One region of the Photorhabdus sp. RM323S genome, then DNA from elsewhere that is predicted to be linked to it. Evidence: riboswitches for the same ligand, from Rfam matches in the RefSeq annotation. Region 1 holds a riboswitch; the other holds the start of a gene.
What was found. Region 1 has a riboswitch for thiamine pyrophosphate ahead of thiC (phosphomethylpyrimidine synthase ThiC). Riboswitches for the same ligand answer to the same signal wherever they lie in the genome.
Positions count from the first base shown of each region.

Region 2: another riboswitch for thiamine pyrophosphate. It lies ahead of thiB (thiamine ABC transporter substrate binding subunit); the one in region 1 lies ahead of thiC (phosphomethylpyrimidine synthase ThiC).

Region 1 covers NZ_JBHFKZ010000039.1:36,081-47,617, reverse strand. Annotated here, with positions in the region: gene purH (bifunctional phosphoribosylaminoimidazolecarboxamide formyltransferase/IMP cyclohydrolase) at 1-8, shown strand, start outside; gene purD (phosphoribosylamine--glycine ligase) at 31-1,314, shown strand; gene ACGF7G_RS15520 (DUF1481 domain-containing protein) at 1,333-1,974, opposite strand; gene hupA (nucleoid-associated protein HU-alpha) at 2,040-2,312, opposite strand; gene ACGF7G_RS15510 (YjaG family protein) at 2,499-3,089, opposite strand; gene nfi (deoxyribonuclease V) at 3,166-3,834, opposite strand; gene hemE (uroporphyrinogen decarboxylase) at 3,839-4,903, opposite strand; gene nudC (NAD(+) diphosphatase) at 5,012-5,779, opposite strand; gene ACGF7G_RS15490 (HAD family hydrolase) at 5,940-6,602, shown strand; TPP riboswitch at 6,658-6,783, shown strand; gene thiC (phosphomethylpyrimidine synthase ThiC) at 6,892-8,820, shown strand; gene thiE (thiamine phosphate synthase) at 8,813-9,451, shown strand; gene ACGF7G_RS15475 (HesA/MoeB/ThiF family protein) at 9,474-10,223, shown strand; gene thiS (sulfur carrier protein ThiS) at 10,220-10,420, shown strand; gene ACGF7G_RS15465 (thiazole synthase) at 10,422-11,189, shown strand; gene thiH (2-iminoacetate synthase ThiH) at 11,189-11,537, shown strand, end outside.
Region 2 covers NZ_JBHFKZ010000001.1:107,451-114,695, forward strand. Annotated here, with positions in the region: gene thiQ (thiamine ABC transporter ATP-binding protein ThiQ) at 1-581, opposite strand, end outside; gene thiP (thiamine/thiamine pyrophosphate ABC transporter permease ThiP) at 574-2,178, opposite strand; gene thiB (thiamine ABC transporter substrate binding subunit) at 2,154-3,167, opposite strand; TPP riboswitch at 3,240-3,344, opposite strand; gene rppH (RNA pyrophosphohydrolase) at 3,458-3,988, shown strand; gene ptsP (phosphoenolpyruvate--protein phosphotransferase) at 3,998-6,244, shown strand; gene lgt (prolipoprotein diacylglyceryl transferase) at 6,320-7,195, shown strand; gene thyA (thymidylate synthase) at 7,192-7,245, shown strand, end outside.

The DNA of each region.
Region 1 (11,537 bases):
GCCACTAATTCAATAGCAGGAGTGAACTGAATGAATATTTTAATTATTGGTAGCGGTGGACGCGAGCACGCTCTGGCATGGAAAGCAGCTCAGTCTCCTTTGGCTAATAAAATCTATGTTGCTCCAGGAAATGCAGGAACCGCTCTGGAAAGCAATCTGGAAAATATTGATATCTCAGCGACAGATATCAATAGCCTGTTAGCATTTGCACAAAGCCATAATATCGGGCTGACTATCGTTGGCCCTGAAGCGCCATTGGTCATTGGTATTGTCGATGCATTCCAAAAAGCGGGGTTGACTATCTTTGGTCCAACTCAGGCAGCCGCTCAATTAGAAGGCTCAAAAGCATTCACCAAAGATTTTCTGGCACGCCATCAAATCCCAACGGCAGCTTATCAGAATTTTACAGAAACCGAACCGGCTCTCGCCTATCTGGATAAAGTCGGCGCACCTATTGTCATAAAAGCGGACGGGTTGGCTGCGGGTAAAGGTGTGATTGTTGCAATGACACAGGAAGAAGCCCAGTCCGCCATAAAAGATATGCTGGCCGGAAATGCATTTGGTAATGCAGGCCATCGGATTGTTATTGAAGAGTTTTTAACTGGCGAAGAAGCTAGTTTTATCGTTATGGTCGATGGCAAGAATGTTGTTCCTATGGCAACCAGCCAGGATCATAAGCGCGTAGGTGACGGTGACACGGGTCCGAACACTGGGGGAATGGGGGCCTATTCACCCGCTCCGGTCGTCACCGATGCCATCCACCAGCGTATTATGGAAGAAATTATTTATCCTACGGTTAATGGTATGGCTGCTGAAGGTCATGTCTATACCGGTTTTCTTTATGCCGGGTTGATGATCAACCAAAATGGCAAACCGAAAGTGATTGAATTTAACTGTCGCTTTGGTGATCCGGAAACCCAACCCATCATGATGCGAATGCGTTCCGATTTAGTTGAACTTTGTCTGGCTGGTGCAAAAGGCGAGCTTGCGGGTAAAACTTCTGATTGGGACGAACGCCCTGCTCTGGGTGTAGTGCTGGCTGCCGGCGGATATCCTGCTGATTATCACAAAGGGGATATTATTCATGGCTTGCCCCAACAAGAAAATGAAAGCAGCAAGGTTTTTCATGCAGGTACAGCACTGAAAGACGGTGATGTTATTACCGCAGGCGGCCGTGTTCTGTGTGTTACCGCCTTGGGAGAAACCATTGCCGATACACAGAAAAAGGCTTACCAGCAAGCAGAAGAAATTGAATGGAGTGGCTGTTTTTACCGCAAGGATATTGGATATCGGGCAATTAACCGGCTGAAGTAATCACAAAACTGACGGAGGTCAGAGGCTGTCCTTCGTCGGTTCCCAACGGCAGAAGTCGTTATTGGCTACCAGCAGTAATTCGCGGCCAGCCGAAGCTTCCAACCAGGCAATTGTTAATTGACCGTAGCTTCTTTTTTCGCGTTGTTCAAGCCATGACCTCGCGTAAGGTTCAAACTCGACGGAAATCGTGTCACCCGCACAAGTAGTGACTTTGCCGTTATGCCAGTGCCCTTGCATCAAACGCACATTTCCCACTATCAGTGCATCACTTAATTCAAGAACCCGTTTAGCGTCAAACTGTATGCGAACAATATCATCACTGGAAAGTGGTTCACGCCGCGTTTTTGACTGCTTTTGCATAAAAATCACATCACCAGCTTTATCTAAACGAAGTTGTTCAGCCAATGGCTTTTCATCATTCAGAATTTCACGACGAATTTGGCGTAAATCGCCCTGTTTATATTCATAAAAAGTCACGACGGTATTGCCATTACGGTAAGGGCTGTAAACACTCATTAGAACCAGAGGCTGACTATTTTGATCGTTGAGGCGCCACAAGCGGACAACGCCATCATCTGCGATGAATCCACTTGCACTAAAAGAAGGTTCTTTTGGTTGATTGGTACAGGCGCTGAGCGCGAAGACGAATCCTAGTGTCATCAGCCCCTGACGAACCAACAAAAGGGGAGAGATACCCCTTCTATCTTTTCTTTTTTGCAATGAAATTATTTAACTGCGTCTTTCAGTGCCTTGCCAGCAGAGAAAGCAGGTACGTTCGCAGCAGCGATTGTAATTTCTTTACCAGTTTGAGGGTTACGGCCAGTACGCTCTGCGCGATGGTTAACTTTGAAAGTACCAAAGCCCACCAGCTGTACTGAATCACCTTCTTTCAGGGATTCAGTAATTGCATTCAAAGTTGATTCCAGAGCAGCTTTTGCCTGAGCTTTGGTCAGGTCTGCACTTTCTGCGATTGCATCAACTAATTCAGTCTTATTCATAGATTATCCTTACAGTGTGTTTATCGTTTGCAAAGCATCGAGTGCGACGGATATGCCGAATGACAGCACCCCTGCATACACGCACCGATAGCCACTTCTTTTCACCCCCCAAATGTAGAACAGAGTGGGGGCAAAAGTGAAGCCTTTGAACATGGCATTTAAAGCATTAAATCACGTTTTTTCACTTTACTGCGTTAAATTTATACCAATGTTGCTAATTCCTGATTCCCGGAGGTCAGATTTCAATCCTTTAATCAACTCAATATCCCGCTCTTCACAGCCGGCCAATAAGCGATAAATTTCCCATTGAATATCCCACTCTTGTTCAATGGCAGGTAATACTTTTAATTCTTCATCGGTCATTTCTTTCCCGGCATGGGTCATTTCAAGCATAGCAACGGTGCGAATTGAAATTTCACTCACAGCAATTGTATGCTCCAATGTCTCACCACCCAGACGGGCATGGAGTATTTCCCCTAATGCAATACACGCATCAATTGCCGGGTACACACCATAAATATCGTAATCATCTGCTGACGGAATGATTTGTTCCAACTTTTCCAGCTGATTATCAAAATTAACCTTGGCATCTTTTACAACTAATATTTCCCACACCAAATCCAGAATACGGCGGTAAAGCGCAGGTTCTGCGAACGCAATCTGACAACAGAACATCTGGTAGTTTGGATACATCCGTTCGCATAAACTCGCCATGAAGGTCAGATGCTGCCAGCTTTCAAGTTTTTCCAGCCGTAAATGTATCGGGTTTCGTAACATTAGTTCTTACTCATTATGCATAATTTGCTCCGCAGTTTACCTGAAATTCAAGAAGATCCACACGCTTACACCGAATTTAAGGATTTTTCTGCATCATTTGTTCAAAAAACGCTCTATTTGAAGCTATGCCATCCGCCCAACGGGTGGTTTCAGGTAGACGATAGCCTCGCACACAACGCTCTACCCATAGCAATGCACTATCAAGACTGATTCTATGTCCTGTAGAAATATACAATGGATTACAACGTTTTTTACTTCGCCATACCCAGCCGATCTGCTCCTCTTTATCAATCAAAGGCTGGCAACTGCCGGGTTGCTCATCCAATGGTTCACTTTCACCACATAAACGACGTTTTGCCACGCCAATCGTCGGTACATTCGCCAATAAGCCAAAATGGCTAGCAACCCCTAAACGACGAGGATGAGCAATACCATGGCCGTCCACCATGACCAGATCAGGTGTGTGTTTCAGCAATTGCCAAGCAGCCATCAATGCAGGGTATTCACGAAAAGAGAGTAAGCCGGGGATATAAGGAAGCGTAGTATCAATTCGAGCTATCTGATACTCCACCAGTTCAAAGGCAGGATAGGAAAGAACAGCGATAGCTGCACGGGTAACTGTTCCCTGCTGTTCAAAGCCCACATCAGCACCAGCAATCAATTTTGGTGAGGAAAAATCATCATAATGGATGACTTGCTGAGCCTTTTCTATTTGTTCCTGACGTAATGCTTTCGTGTTAATCATATTTCTACTGATGATATTTAGCTGAAAGTTTATGTACCGTTTCAACAAATACACCAGCATGTTCCGGCGGTACATCTTGATGGATACCATGACCAAGGTTAAAAACATGACCAGGACCCACACCAAAACCTTGCAAAATTGTCGAAACTTCCTGCTCAATCCGCACTGGAGAGGCATATAACACAGATGGATCCATGTTGCCCTGCAAAGCCACTTTATTCCCTACACGACGGCGTGCATCGGCAATATCTGTCGTCCAGTCCAAACCAAGGGCATCACAACCCGTTTCAGCCATTGCTTCCAGCCATTGCCCGCCACCTTTGGTAAACAATGTTACCGGCACACGGCGGCCTTCATTTTCACGGATCAGGCCATCAACAATTTTGTGCATATAACGCAGGGAAAACTCGCGATAATCCCGCCCCGTCAGCACGCCTCCCCAAGTATCGAAAATCATCACGGACTGAGCACCCGCTTTAATCTGGGCATTAAGATAAAGAGTAACGCTGTCTGCCAGTTTATCCAGCAATAAGTGCATGACGGCGGGTTCGGCATACATCATTTTTTTGATTTTAGTGAATGCCTTACTACTACCGCCTTCCACCATATAAGTCGCCAGTGTCCACGGACTACCGGAAAAGCCAATCAAAGGAACTTGCCCCACCAGTGCCTTACGGATTGTACGCACTGCATCCATCACATAACCCAGTTCCATTTCAGGATCAGGAACCGGCAGTTTTTCCACATCAGCACGACTCAAAATAGGGGATTTAAAACGCGGGCCTTCGCCTGCCTCAAAATAGAGTCCCAACCCCATTGCATCAGGAATAGTGAGAATATCAGAGAAGAGAATCGCCGCATCCAACGGATAACGCCGTAAAGGCTGTAAAGTGACTTCGCAGGCAAGTTCAGTGTTCTTACACAGAGAGATAAAATCACCTGCTTCGGTACGGCTAGCCTTATATTCCGGCAAATAACGACCAGCCTGACGCATCATCCATACAGGTGTAACATCAACAGGTTGGCGCAGTAAAGCTCGTAAATAGCGGTCGTTTTTCAACTCATTCATAACAGGCTCCATTTATTTATTGGCCGCAATATTATCTGGCTGCAATAATTTGCGTCCATTGTAACACGACAGACAAATCTCTCCCGTTGAATCGCGCCAAACAATACATTACACATTTCGGCATAGAGCAACCGTATCTTCAATCAACCGGCGGGCAATCGTATTAGCTGGCGGGATCAATGGCAGTTGATCATAGCGATACCAGTCTGCGCTAATCAGCTCTTGCGGATCATGACGGATCTCACCGCTGTCATAATCAGCCAGAAATGCCATCATCAATGAATGAGGAAAAGGCCACGGCTGAGAAGCCACATAACGTAAATTGCGGACTTTAATATTACTCTCCTCCATGACTTCGCGGGATACCGCTTCTTCGAGTGTTTCACCTACTTCGACAAATCCCGCCAGTACTGTGTACATCCCCCCACGATGGTGCTGATGCTGCGCCAGTAGAATCCTATCATTCCGACGAATACCCACAATAATACAAGGTGCAATCTGCGGATAATAACGTTCTCCACAGTGATGACACAAACAGACCCACTCACTGGAACCATGGCGCATTTCACTACCGCAATAACCACAATACCGATGAGAACGATAAAACTCAGCCAACTGCACCCCACGGCCAGCTAACTGAAACAACCCGCTATCACTTGAAATAATTTGCCGCAGCGAAACCATATCTGAAACCATTTTCTGACAAATAAGCCAAACTTTTTCGCCCTGCCATTCACCAATAGGCCACGCTATTTTTCCTTGCAATGACCATTGAACAGCAATTCCAAAAGGTAATTCCCCTTCAGGAAGCCAAATATGATTTTCATCGCTGATAATCCACCAGCCACATTCTGTACCTGTAATTTGTTGTTGCATCATCACTATGACATCTTAAATTATTTTAATATGTGTATAAATCATACGCTTTTTCATCAGAAAAAGAGTGTCTTATTGTTATATGTTGTATTGCCTGATCTGGCAGTGACAGGCATGATCCTCAGCTATCAATGTGCTTTGACCTGAGGAACACAACATCATGCCACAACTGCTTGCAGTGTTTGATCTAGATGACACCTTAATCTCCGGTGATTCCAGCGCTATATGGACAGAATTCTTATGGGAAAAAGGCATAATTACCGATCCCTGTTTTATCGAAGCAGATGCAAAAATGATGGCTGATTACAATGCAGGTATGTTGAATATGAATGACTATCTGGCATTTAGCCTGCAAACATTGCATCGGGTTCCGCAAGAACGAGTTGATACCTGGCTAACCGAATTTGTCGCAGAAAGAATCAGACCTCGGTTTTATCCACAAGCTAAAGCGCTGCTTGAAGAATATCAACAACAGCAGGTTCCGGTCATTATTATCTCAGCCACGGTCTCTTTTATTGTGAAAAAGATTGCTGCCGAATTTGGTATTCACACCGCGTTGGGCATTGATATGGTAATAGAAAACGGCTGTTATACCGGCAAAATAGACGGCATTGCCACTTTTCGTGAAGGTAAAGTAAAACGATTGAAACAATGGCTGGAGCAACAAAATAGTCATCCTGAAACTATCCGTTTTTACAGTGATTCGATTAATGATCTGCCAATGTGTCAGTTTGCCAATGAGGTGATTACCGTCAATGCTGATGCTCGTTTGCAAGCTGAGGCACAACAACATGGCTGGGAACAATTAACTTGGTCATTGTAAATACTTTCATTCAGTAAGGGTTGTAGTTTTCATAATCCCTTCTATACTACTGATGACTTTCTTGTCGGAGTGCCTAGCGTAGACTGTTTTATCACAGCATACACAGGCTGAGACCGTTAATTCGGGATCCGCGGAACCTGATCGGGTTAAGACCCGCGAAGGGAACAAGAGTAATCAACCGCTGTCGGCTCACCCAGTTTTCTTACCAAGAGTCTATCCAGCTATCAATTATTACTCCCTGCGAGCTCCAGACAAGCAACTTTCCCAATAACACGGTTAGGAATTTGCTATGTCTAATAATATTGTTATCCCTGCAACTGATATTTCACCAAAACCCGGCCCGTCACGTCCACGTAAAGTTCAACGTGATGCCGCTCAAGAATTTATTAATTCTATTCAGGGAGTCGCGTTCCCTAACTCACGACGAATTTATCTCCAAGGTCCACGTGACGATATCCAAGTCCCAATGCGGGAAATTCAGTTATCACCGACTCTGATCGGCGGAACCAAAGAAGAACCTCAATATGAGGAAAACGAAGCTATCCCTGTTTATGATACTTCCGGCGCTTATGGCGATCCTGATTCCATGCTGGATGTGCATGTTGGGTTAACTAAACTGCGCCAGCAATGGATTGACGAACGTCAAGATACTGAACCTGTTACCACCCTCAGTTCTGATTTTACTCAGCAACGTCTGGCGGATGCTGGCCTCGCTCATTTACGTTTCAATAACCGCCCTCATCCACTAAAAGCCGGTAAAGGCAAACGCGTGACTCAATTGCACTATGCCCGTAAAGGCATCATCACACCGGAAATGGAATTTATTGCACTACGGGAAAATATGGGGCGTGAACGTATCCGCGGTGATGTGCTACGCCAACAACATGCCGGACAAGGCTTCGGCGCTCAGTTGCCAGAAAATATCACACCAGAATTTGTCCGTCAGGAAGTCGCGGCAGGTCGGGCAATTATTCCTGCCAATATCAATCATCCTGAATCAGAACCCATGATTATTGGTCGTAATTTTCTGGTGAAGGTTAACGCCAATATCGGTAATTCTTCAGTGACCTCTTCTATTGAAGAGGAAGTGGAAAAGCTGATCTGGTCTACCCGTTGGGGTGCGGATACGGTAATGGATCTCTCCACTGGCCGTTATATCCACGAAACCCGCGAATGGATCTTACGTAACAGCCCGGTTCCTATCGGTACAGTCCCCATTTATCAAGCTCTGGAAAAAGTTAATGGTATAGCGGAAAACCTCACCTGGAAAATGTTCCGTGATACCTTGCTAGAACAAGCTGAACAAGGAGTGGATTACTTCACTATTCACGCAGGCGTTCTGCTGCGCTATGTACCGATGACAGCCAAACGCCTGACCGGGATCGTCTCCCGCGGTGGTTCAATTATGGCGAAATGGTGTCTATCTCATCATCAGGAAAACTTCCTCTACCAACATTTCCGCGAGATTTGTGAAATCTGTGCTGCTTATGATGTTTCTCTATCCTTAGGAGATGGCTTGCGCCCCGGCTCTATTCAAGATGCCAATGATGAAGCCCAGTTTGCCGAGTTACATACATTAGGCGAACTGACCAAAATTGCCTGGGAATATGATGTTCAGGTGATGATCGAAGGCCCCGGACATGTACCAATGCAGATGATTCGTCGCAATATGACCGAAGAATTGGAGCACTGTCATGAAGCCCCTTTCTACACCCTTGGACCACTGACGACAGATATTGCGCCAGGTTATGACCATTTTACTTCGGGTATTGGTGCAGCAATGATTGGTTGGTTTGGTTGCGCTATGCTTTGTTACGTAACACCGAAAGAACATCTTGGTCTGCCAAACAAAGACGATGTTAAGCAAGGGCTGATTACTTACAAAATTGCGGCTCATGCCGCCGATCTGGCCAAAGGCCATCCAGGTGCACAAATCCGTGATAACGCTATGTCAAAAGCACGCTTTGAATTCCGTTGGGAAGATCAATTTAATCTGGCGCTCGATCCCGATACCGCACGTGCCTATCACGATGAAACGCTGCCACAAGCCTCCGGCAAAATTGCTCATTTCTGTTCTATGTGCGGGCCTAAATTCTGCTCGATGAAGATCTCTCAGGAAGTACGCGATTATGCCGCCGGTATGGAACAGATGTCAGAAGAATTCCGCGCCCGCGGCAGCGAGCTGTATCACAGTGCGGAGGGTGTATCTCATGAGTAATCTGCCTAATGCCCCATTTGCCCCGACTGAACACAGATTGGGGCTGTATCCGGTCGTGGATTCGCTGGAATGGATTTCCCGCCTGTTAAAGGCAGGAATTACCACCATCCAATTACGAATCAAAGACCTGCCAGAAGATCAAGTCGAGGGAGAGATTAAGCAGGCCATTACTCTGGGCCACCAATATAACGCTCGTTTATTTATTAACGATTACTGGCGACTGGCGATCAAACATGGCGCTTACGGTGTTCATCTGGGGCAGGAAGATTTAGATAACGCCGATCTGAATGCAATCCAGGAAGCCGGATTGCGGTTAGGCGTTTCCACTCACAATGAACAAGAATTGGCACGGGCAAAATCTTTACGTCCATCTTATATCGCCCTCGGCCATATTTTCCCGACGACGACCAAAACAATGCCCTCTTCTCCACAAGGGCTGGAAACACTAAAACAACAGGTAGAAAACACTCCGGATTATCCTACTGTCGCTATCGGAGGCATCTCTCTTGAACGTGTGCCGGATGTCGTTGCAACGGGAGTTGGTGGTGTAGCGCTGGTCAGCGCAATTACCAAAGCAAAAGATTGGCGTCAGGCAACGTCACAATTGCTTCATCTGATTGAAGGCATTTAGTTGAAGATATTGAGAGGTTCTTATGCTGAATGATCAAGAATTTATGCGTTACAGCCGACAACTGTTGCTGGAAGATATCGGCCCAGAAGGGCAGGAAAAACTGAAAACCAGCCGCGTATTGATTGTCGGTTTGGGGGGGCTGGGTGCCCCTGCGTCTCTCTATCTCGCTGCGGCCGGTGTGGGAGCAATTTATCTCGCTGATGATGACCAACTGCACGTCTCCAATTTACAACGACAAATCCTTTACCGCACAGAGGATATCCCTTCGGCAAAAGCTGAACTTGCAGCTAATCAGCTCAATGCACTGAATCCACTGGTAAAAATAACTATTCTTAATAAACGTCAAGATGTGGAATCGCTGAAAAAAAGCGTAAAACAGGTCGATCTGGTTCTTGATTGCTGTGACAACATGGCAACCCGCCATGCTATCAATGCAGCTTGTGTAGCAACACGAAAACCCTTAATCAGCGGCAGTGCCGTTGGGTTCAGCGGTCAGCTTATGGTGCTTGAACCCCCTTATCCTCACGGCTGCTATACCTGCCTCTACCCTGATCAGGAAGAACCACAACGTAATTGCCGAACTGCGGGTGTATTAGGTCCGGTAGTCGGCGTCATCGGCACATTGCAGGCTTTGGAAGCCATCAAAATGTTAAGCGGACTTCCCTCTCCGTTGAGCGGCAAACTTCGACTGTTTGATGGTAAGCAGCAAAGCTGGAGCACGCTACAGCTCAGTCAATCGCGGCAATGCCCAATCTGCGGAGATATGGCATGAAAATTACTATAAATGACCAGTTGATGGAGCTTACCGCGCCTCTGGCTCTACAGCAATTACTGGAACAACTTGAACGAACGCAACCGGGAACTGCATTGGCCATTAATCAAACCATTATTCCGCGCTCGAACTGGAATACACACCAAGTTAATGACGGGGACAATATCCTTTTATTTCAGGTTATTGCCGGAGGTTGATATGTTAAAGATCGCTGATACTACTTTTGATTCCCGTTTGTTTACTGGTACAGGCAAATTCGCTAATTCAGATTTAATGATTCAGGCTATAGCCGCCTCTGGCAGTCAGCTTGTCACGATGGCGATGAAACGCATTGATTTACAGGGAGGTAATGACGCTATTCTAGCGCCATTACAAAAACTTGGCGTCAAATTGCTGCCAAATACTTCTGGAGCCAAAACCGCAGAAGAAGCGCTGTTCGCAGCCCGTCTGGCCCGTGAAGCATTGGCAACAAATTGGATCAAACTGGAGATCCATCCTGATGTGAAATACTTACTACCTGATCCGGTCGAAACGCTTAAAGGCGCTGAAATGCTGGTCAAAGACGGGTTTATCGTTCTGCCTTACTGCAGTGCTGATCCTGTTTTGTGTAAACGCCTGGAAGAAGCGGGTTGTGCAGCGGTTATGCCTTTAGGAGCCCCGATCGGCTCTAATCAGGGGCTGCTAACCCGGGATTTCCTGCAAATTATTATTGAACAAGCACAGGTGCCGGTGGTTGTCGATGCAGGCATCGGCGCACCAAGCCATGCACTGGAAGCAATCGAATTAGGGGCTGATGCCGTATTGGTCAATACCGCTATTGCCGTCGCGCGTAACCCAGTAAAAATGGCACAGGCATTCAGAATGGCAATTGAAACAGGTGAATTATCCCATCAGGCTGGTCTGGCAAGTCCAAAACAACATGCTGTTGCATCCAGCCCATTGACTGATTTTCTGGGAACGTTCTAATGGCTAATCATCTTTTGAACAACAGTTTTAGTTATCACTGGCAGCAGCTGAGTTGGGATGACATTACCCTTCGCATTAACAGCAAAACTTCGCAGGATGTCGAACGGGCATTGAGCAGCAACAAATTAAATCTGGATGATTTTATGGCACTGCTCTCACCAGCGGCGAAACCCTATATAGAACCGCTGGCACAACGGGCACAGAAATTGACTCGTCAACGCTTCGGTAATACCGTTGGTTTTTATGTACCGCTTTATCTCTCGAATTTGTGCGCCAATGATTGCACCTACTGTGGATTCTCAATGAGTAACCACATCAAACGCAAGACACTAAATAAAGATGAAATTA
Region 2 (7,245 bases), on a different contig from region 1:
GCGGCATCATCCAGATTATGCGAAACCATCAGCAAAGTAAGCTGGCGTTCATTGCAAACTTGCTCCAGCAATACCAGCATTTCATTACGCAAGGCTGGATCAAGAGCGGAAAAGGGCTCATCAAGTAACAAAATTGGCTGCTGGCGTACTAAACAACGCGCTAATGCTGCCCGTTGTCGTTGTCCACCAGAAAGTTGAGCAGGCAAACGAGTAAGACAATCTTCCAACGAAACCTGGGAGACTATTTGCTGTAACGTCTGTTGCTGTTTGCTATTAAGGCGTAATCCGGGATGTAATCCCAACCCAATATTCTGTTCAATCGTCAGATGAGAGAAGAGGTTATTTTCTTGAAATAACATGGATACCGGGCGCTGAGAAGGTGGCGTATTGGTGTGATTTTCTCCATTCAGCCATACGGAACCTTTTTCTGCTGTTTGAAAACCGGCGATCAGGTTCAGTAATGTACTTTTACCTGCCCCACTGGGCCCAAGAATGGCGATACGCTCCCCAGCCTGAATCTGCAAGTCAAAGAGCATCATCAGATGTTCATAGGTGTAAGCCAAATTCTTAAGTTTAAGCATTACGTCGCCCCGGTAAGCGTTCAAGTAAACTAAACAGCATAAAACATAATAATAACAGCAATAAGGCGGTGACTGCGCCATCTTGACTACGGTAAGCCCCTATTTGCTGGTACAGATAGAAAGGAAGTGTACGGAAATCTTCATTACCAAACAGCGCGACAACACCAAAATCCCCAATCGAAAGGACACAAGCAAAAGCCAGAGCTTGCGCCAGCGGGATTTTCAATGCTTTTAGCTCAATCCAACGCAGTCGGTTAATACCTTGAATGTTCAGGGATCGACACAGCGGATTATAGCGGGCTGCCAGATCTTTCATGGGATTATCCAGAACTTTCAATGCATAAGGAATCGCCATCAGTGCGTTGGTTAAAATCACCAGACCATAGGGTGAGCGGGGTAAGCCGATGGTGTCGTTAAGGAGTAGAAAAAAACCGGTTGCCAGCACGATGCCGGGCATAGCCAGGATCAACAAACCACTTATTTCCATCGCTTGTCCCCAGCGGGGTGAATAACGCAGGCACAGCTCGCGGCTGCTCCACAGCAACATCATCGTAAATAAAACACACAGTAATCCGGCGCCTAACGCAATCACAATGGATGTGATAAATGCCTGCCACAATACAGGCTGGCGTAATACGTTGAATAACCCGCTGTTCAGACCATCCACGACAACAGCCAACAATGGGGGAACCAGCAGTAACAATGCCGCGGTAATTGACATGCTGTCACAGATTTTTCTCAGCAAAGTATCCTGTGGATTACGCCACTGCTGTTGATTGCTATAGCCGATGGACAGAGCACTGTTAAGTTTCTGACTAAGAAGAACAAAACCAAGACAGCAAGTCAGCTGAATCAAAGCCAGTAACGCGGCACGGCCGAGATCGTAGTCATAGCTTAACGCCTGATAGATTGCCAACTCGACAGTTGTTGCCGCAGGCCCGCCACCTAAAGCCAGCACTGTGGCAAAACTGGCGAAGCAGAGCATAAAAATCAGCGCGCCGGTTGGCAGGATTTGGCGGCGCAGGTAAGGCCATTCAACGAAACGAAAATGTTGCCATTCACTCATGCCTAACTGTGCGGCTAACTGCCGTTGTTCCACCGCAATGTTTTCCAGTGATTGCAGTAACAGCCGTGTTGCCAGTGGCATATTAAAGAAGATATGCGCCAGCAAAATTCCCTTTAAACCGTAAGGTGTAAAATGGTAATTGATACCAGCCCATTCACAGAACTGCGCCAGCCAACCGACTCTGCCATAGACAGTCAGAATGCCAAACAGAGCGACCAGTACAGGCAAAACCAGCGTCATAGCACACAGGCGCAAAAACAAAGTTCGGCCTGGAAAATGACGGCGATAGAGTGCCCGGGAAAGAAAAATAGCGGGCATAACAGAAAACAGAGCCGATAAAAAAGCTTGCCAGAATGTAAAACACACCACATGCCACAAATAGCGATCTTCTGTCAGCAAGTACCAGTCGCCTTCAGGCGCGTTACACCAAAGTGTACCGAATGCCAGTAAAGCGACCAATAGCAAAAAACCGGAGGCAATCGCCCCCGGCAACAGCCATCCGGCTATTAGCGGCTGACAGCGCTTTGCCATGCACGAATCCATTGGTTACGGTGTTTTGCGACGTCTTCCGCACGGTACTGTAATGATCTTTCTGGTATTGAAAGCTGTGAATAAACTTCTGGTAGTTGAATATCAATGACCGGATACATCCAGTTAGTGGTTGGAATTTCCTGTTGGAAAGCTGGAGTTAATATAAACCGCATAAATTTCTGGGCAAGTTCCGGTTGCTTGCTGGAGGCCAGTTGGGCGGCAACTTCGACTTGCAAGTAATGACCTTCACTAAACGTTGCCGCAGCATAATAGTCTTTCTTCTCAGACAAAATGTGATAGCCCGGTGAAGAGGTATAGCTCAGGACCAAATCGCCTTCGCCTTTCAGGAACAGACCATAAGCTTCACTCCAGCCTTTGGTGACTGTCAGTGTTTTCTTTGCCAGTTTTTGCCAGGCTTGTGGGGCATCATCACCATAAATTTTCTGCATCCACAACAGCAAACCTTGCCCTGGTGTGCTGGTACGGGGATCTTGATAGATCACTTTCCAGTTATTGTGACTGTTGATCAGTTCATCCATGCTCTTTGGCGGATTTGGCAACGTATTTTTGTTGTAAATGAAAGCAAAGTAACCATAGTCATAAGGAATAAATACGTTGTTATTCCATGGCACAGGCAGTTTCAGTTTGCGGGTATCTACTTGGCTTTCAGTGAACAGACCGGTTTGTTGGGCCGCTTGAATCAAGTTGTTATCCAGACCAAGGATAATATCGGCAGCCGTTCGCTTTCCCTCCATTCTGAGGCGATTGAGCAGGGACACACCATCTTCCAGAGCAACAAATTTCAGTTCACAGTCACATTCAGCTTCAAACGCTTTTTTAATCGCAGGCCCTGGTCCCCATTCGGTGGCAAAAGAATCATAGGTGTAGACAGTTAATACCGGCTTTGCCTGTGCAACCTGACTCAATAACAAAGCAGAGGCTGACAGTACCGTCAGTACGATTAATTTCGAAAATAACGTCTTAAACACTTTGCTCTCCTTAATTTAAGAGGATTGGCAAAGGATCTGAGGGCGCGCTAAACGAAAAGATAATTTCAGTGAAACAATTAGCAGCTCAAATCCCTACGCCAGTATTAGCCAGATCAGGTTCGGCGGGTTTACTCTCAGCAAGACTGTTTTAAACAGCCAGCACCCCGTTGAGATGGCGCTATTGTAGAGATTTAGCTAGCGACTGCAAAGTCCAATGATAGAGGTTTACCACTTGAGGGTAGTGTGAAACAATTAGTCATCTTTCAAATTTAGTTTATTGAGGTAGTCTGGTGATCGATGATGATGGCTACCGCCCGAATGTAGGAATTGTAATTTGTAATCGACAAGGCCAGGTTTTGTGGGCCCGGCGTTATGGGCAACATTCCTGGCAATTCCCTCAGGGGGGGATTAATCCGGGGGAATCACCAGAGCAGGCTATGTATCGGGAACTGTATGAAGAAGTGGGTTTGGGCCGGAAGGATGTACGCGTTCTGGCCTCTACCCGTAATTGGTTACGTTACAAATTACCCAAGCGTTTGGTGCGTTGGGATACAAGACCTGTCTGTATTGGTCAAAAACAGCGGTGGTTTTTATTACAACTACTTTGTAATGAAGAAGATATTAATGTGCAGCACAGTAATACCCCGGAGTTTGATGGCTGGCGCTGGGTCAGCTATTGGTATCCTGTCCGGCAGGTTGTCTCTTTTAAACGTGATGTTTACCGGCGTGTGATGAAAGAATTTGCTTCGGTTGTGATGCCAATGCAAGAAAGCATATTGTTGTCGCGTTCTTCATATTCTTATCGTCGCAAAAGAAGTTAGGTTAACACCATGCTTATGCGCTTACGGGAAATTGTTGAAAAAGTTGCTATGGCAACCAATCTGGCCGAAGCGCTTGAGCTATTGGTGAATGAGACTTGCCTGGCGATGAGCACAGATGTGTGCTCTATCTATCTTGCTGATCATCAACGGCAATGTTATTACCTGATGGCAACCCGAGGATTGAGGAAACCCCGGGGAAGAATTGTCAGCCTGGCATTTGGTGAGGGAGTGGTTGGGCAAGTTGGTCAATTATCTGAACTGATTAATTTGGCGGATGTACGCAGCCATCCCAGTTTCAAATACCTGCCTCAGGTTAAGGAAGATAACTTCCGTGCTTTTTTAGGGGTTCCGGTTATTTATCGTCGTCAGTTGCAAGGGGTTCTGGTCGTTCAGCAGCAGGAACAACGCTTGTTTAATGAAACCGAAGAATCCTTTATGGTGACGCTTGCGACGCAGCTGGCCGTGATCCTTGCTCAGGCTCAGACCAAGGGCGTGTTTGGTCACTACCGGCAGACTCGAATTAAAGCGTTGGCAATTTCTAATGGCATCGTCATGGCCCAAGGGTGGCAGGATTGTTCCCAGCCCTCACTTGAACAAATTTTTGAAGCATCAACCCTTGATCATGCAGCGGAACGTTCTCGTCTGATTCAGGCACTTGAAGATACGATGGCGGAATGCCGGCGGCTCAGTAGGCGTTTTACTACCGGTTCTCAAAAAGAGAGCGCTGCGATTTTTGATCTCTATTCCTACCTTTTGAATGATCCTCAATTGAAACAAGATCTGTTTTCTTGTATTGAACAAGGGTCTGTCGCGCAATGGGCGGTTAAACAAGTTATTGAGAAATACGCAGAGCAATTCACCCGCTTACAAGACGCCTATATGCGGGAAAGGGCATCGGATCTGCGGGCACTTGGGCAACGATTACTGTTCCATCTGGATGATTCACCGACTGTCAGCCATCAGTGGCCTAAATGGTTTATTCTGGTTGCTGATGAACTGAGTGCTAACCTATTGGCAGAAATGCCGCAGGAAAGATTAGCCGGGGTTATTGTTCGTGATGGCGCGACGCATTCACACTCTGCCATATTGGTTCGTGCGATGGGGATCCCGGCCATTATGGGGGCTGATATCCAGCCGGAACTCCTGCACAATCGTATGCTGATCCTTGATGGTTTCCGTGGCGAAGTTTTTATTGAACCTGAACCGCTGATTTCTCAGGAATATAAACAGATCATCGAAGAAGAAAAAGCACTTAGCAAACTGGCTGAAGGGGATGTTGATCGGGAAGCGCGTCTCAAAAGTGGTGAGCGTATTCTTGTTCAGCTTAATGCGGGGTTGAGTCTGAAATATGAGTTACAGATAGGCAATAATATTGATGGTGTTGGTCTCTATCGAACCGAAATACCCTTTATGTTGCACAGTGGTTTCCCCTCCGAAGAGGAACAAAAAGCCCGTTATCAGGAGATGCTGCAATTATTTCCCGATAAACCGGTGGTATTGCGTACACTTGATATCGGTGCGGATAAACAACTGCCATATATGCCCATCAGCGAAGAAAACCCTTGTTTGGGGTGGCGCGGTATACGGGTGACACTGGATCAACCGGAAATTTTTCTTATTCAGCTTAGGGCTATGCTCCGAGCTAACGTTAATCGCGGTAATTTGAAAATACTTCTGCCCATGATCACGAGTATGGAAGAAATTGATGAATCCAAGCGGTTAATTGACAGAGCGAAAGAGGAAGTTGAGCAAATTCTGGCACGTCAGATACCTACGCCGCAACTTGGCGTGATGATAGAAGTTCCTTCGGCTATTTTTCTCTTGCCGCAACTAAAAAGCAGAGTCGATTTTGTTTCTATTGGCACCAATGACTTGACCCAGTATCTGTTGGCCGTAGATCGAAATAACACCCATGTCGCTTCCCTTTATGACTGTTTGCACCCGGCTGTAATTCGGGCATTAAAACTGGTATTTGAAAATAGCCGGCAAGCAGGTCTTGCTATCAATATTTGTGGTGAAATGGCAGGTTCTCCTATGGGTGCTCTGCTATTAATTGGCCTTGGCTATCGTAGCCTGAGTATGAGTGGTTGTAGTGTGCCAAGGATTAAATATTTATTACGTCATTTGGAGAGGGTTCAGGTTGAGAAATTGATGACTGAAATACTACAGGCTGAAACCAGTGTAAGAGTAAAGGAGCTGTCAGCAGCGTTTATGGAGCAGCATGGGATTGGTGGTTTGGTCAGAGGCGGAATTTAATCCGTTTAACGGCTTATACTATGATTCGCAATCATTTGCTTTAGGGTATTCATTTTAAATATTAAGTGGGGAACGATGAGTAACAACTACCTGGCATTTCCTAATATTGACCCGGTTATTTTTTCAGTAGGTCCCGTATCCCTTCATTGGTATGGTTTTATGTACTTGGTAGGGTTTGTATTCGCCATGTGGCTGGCGACACGCAGGGCCGCGAAACCCAATAGTGGTTGGGCAAAAAACGAAGTAGAGAACTTGCTCTATGCAGGTTTTGTTGGCGTCTTTGTTGGTGGCCGTCTTGGCTACGTACTGTTTTATAATCTCCCTGCCTTTCTCGATAACCCGCTTTATTTGTTTAAAGTTTGGGATGGAGGAATGTCTTTCCACGGTGGCTTGATGGGGGTTATCTGCGCAATGTGGTTATTTGGCCGCAGAACTAAACGCCACTTCTTACAAGTTGCTGATTTTATTGCACCGTTAGTCCCTTTTGGCCTAGGTATGGGGCGAATTGGCAATTTTATTAATGGTGAGTTATGGGGGCGTGTCACATTGGATACACCGTGGGCTATGCTGTTTCCAAGCTCCCGTGGTGAAGATATGGCACTGGCAGCAACTGACCCTTCACTGTTATCCATACTTGAACAATATGGCGTTCTTCCCCGTCACCCTTCACAACTCTACGAAATGGCGTTAGAGGGGATCGTCCTGTTTATTATTTTAAATTTATATATCCGTAAACCTCGTCCAATGGGTAGTGTTTCCGGCCTATTCTTAATTGGCTACGGTGTTTTCAGGATAATAGTGGAATTCTTCCGTCAACCGGATGCACAACTGGGTTTATTCGATGGGATCAGCATGGGACAAATTCTTTCTGTTCCAATGATCCTTGCGGGAATTTTAATGATGATATGGGCATACAAACACCAAGGTAATAAGGTACAAGAGGTAAAATGAAACAGTATCTGGACTTAATGAAAAAAGTGCTTGAAGAAGGCACTCCGAAA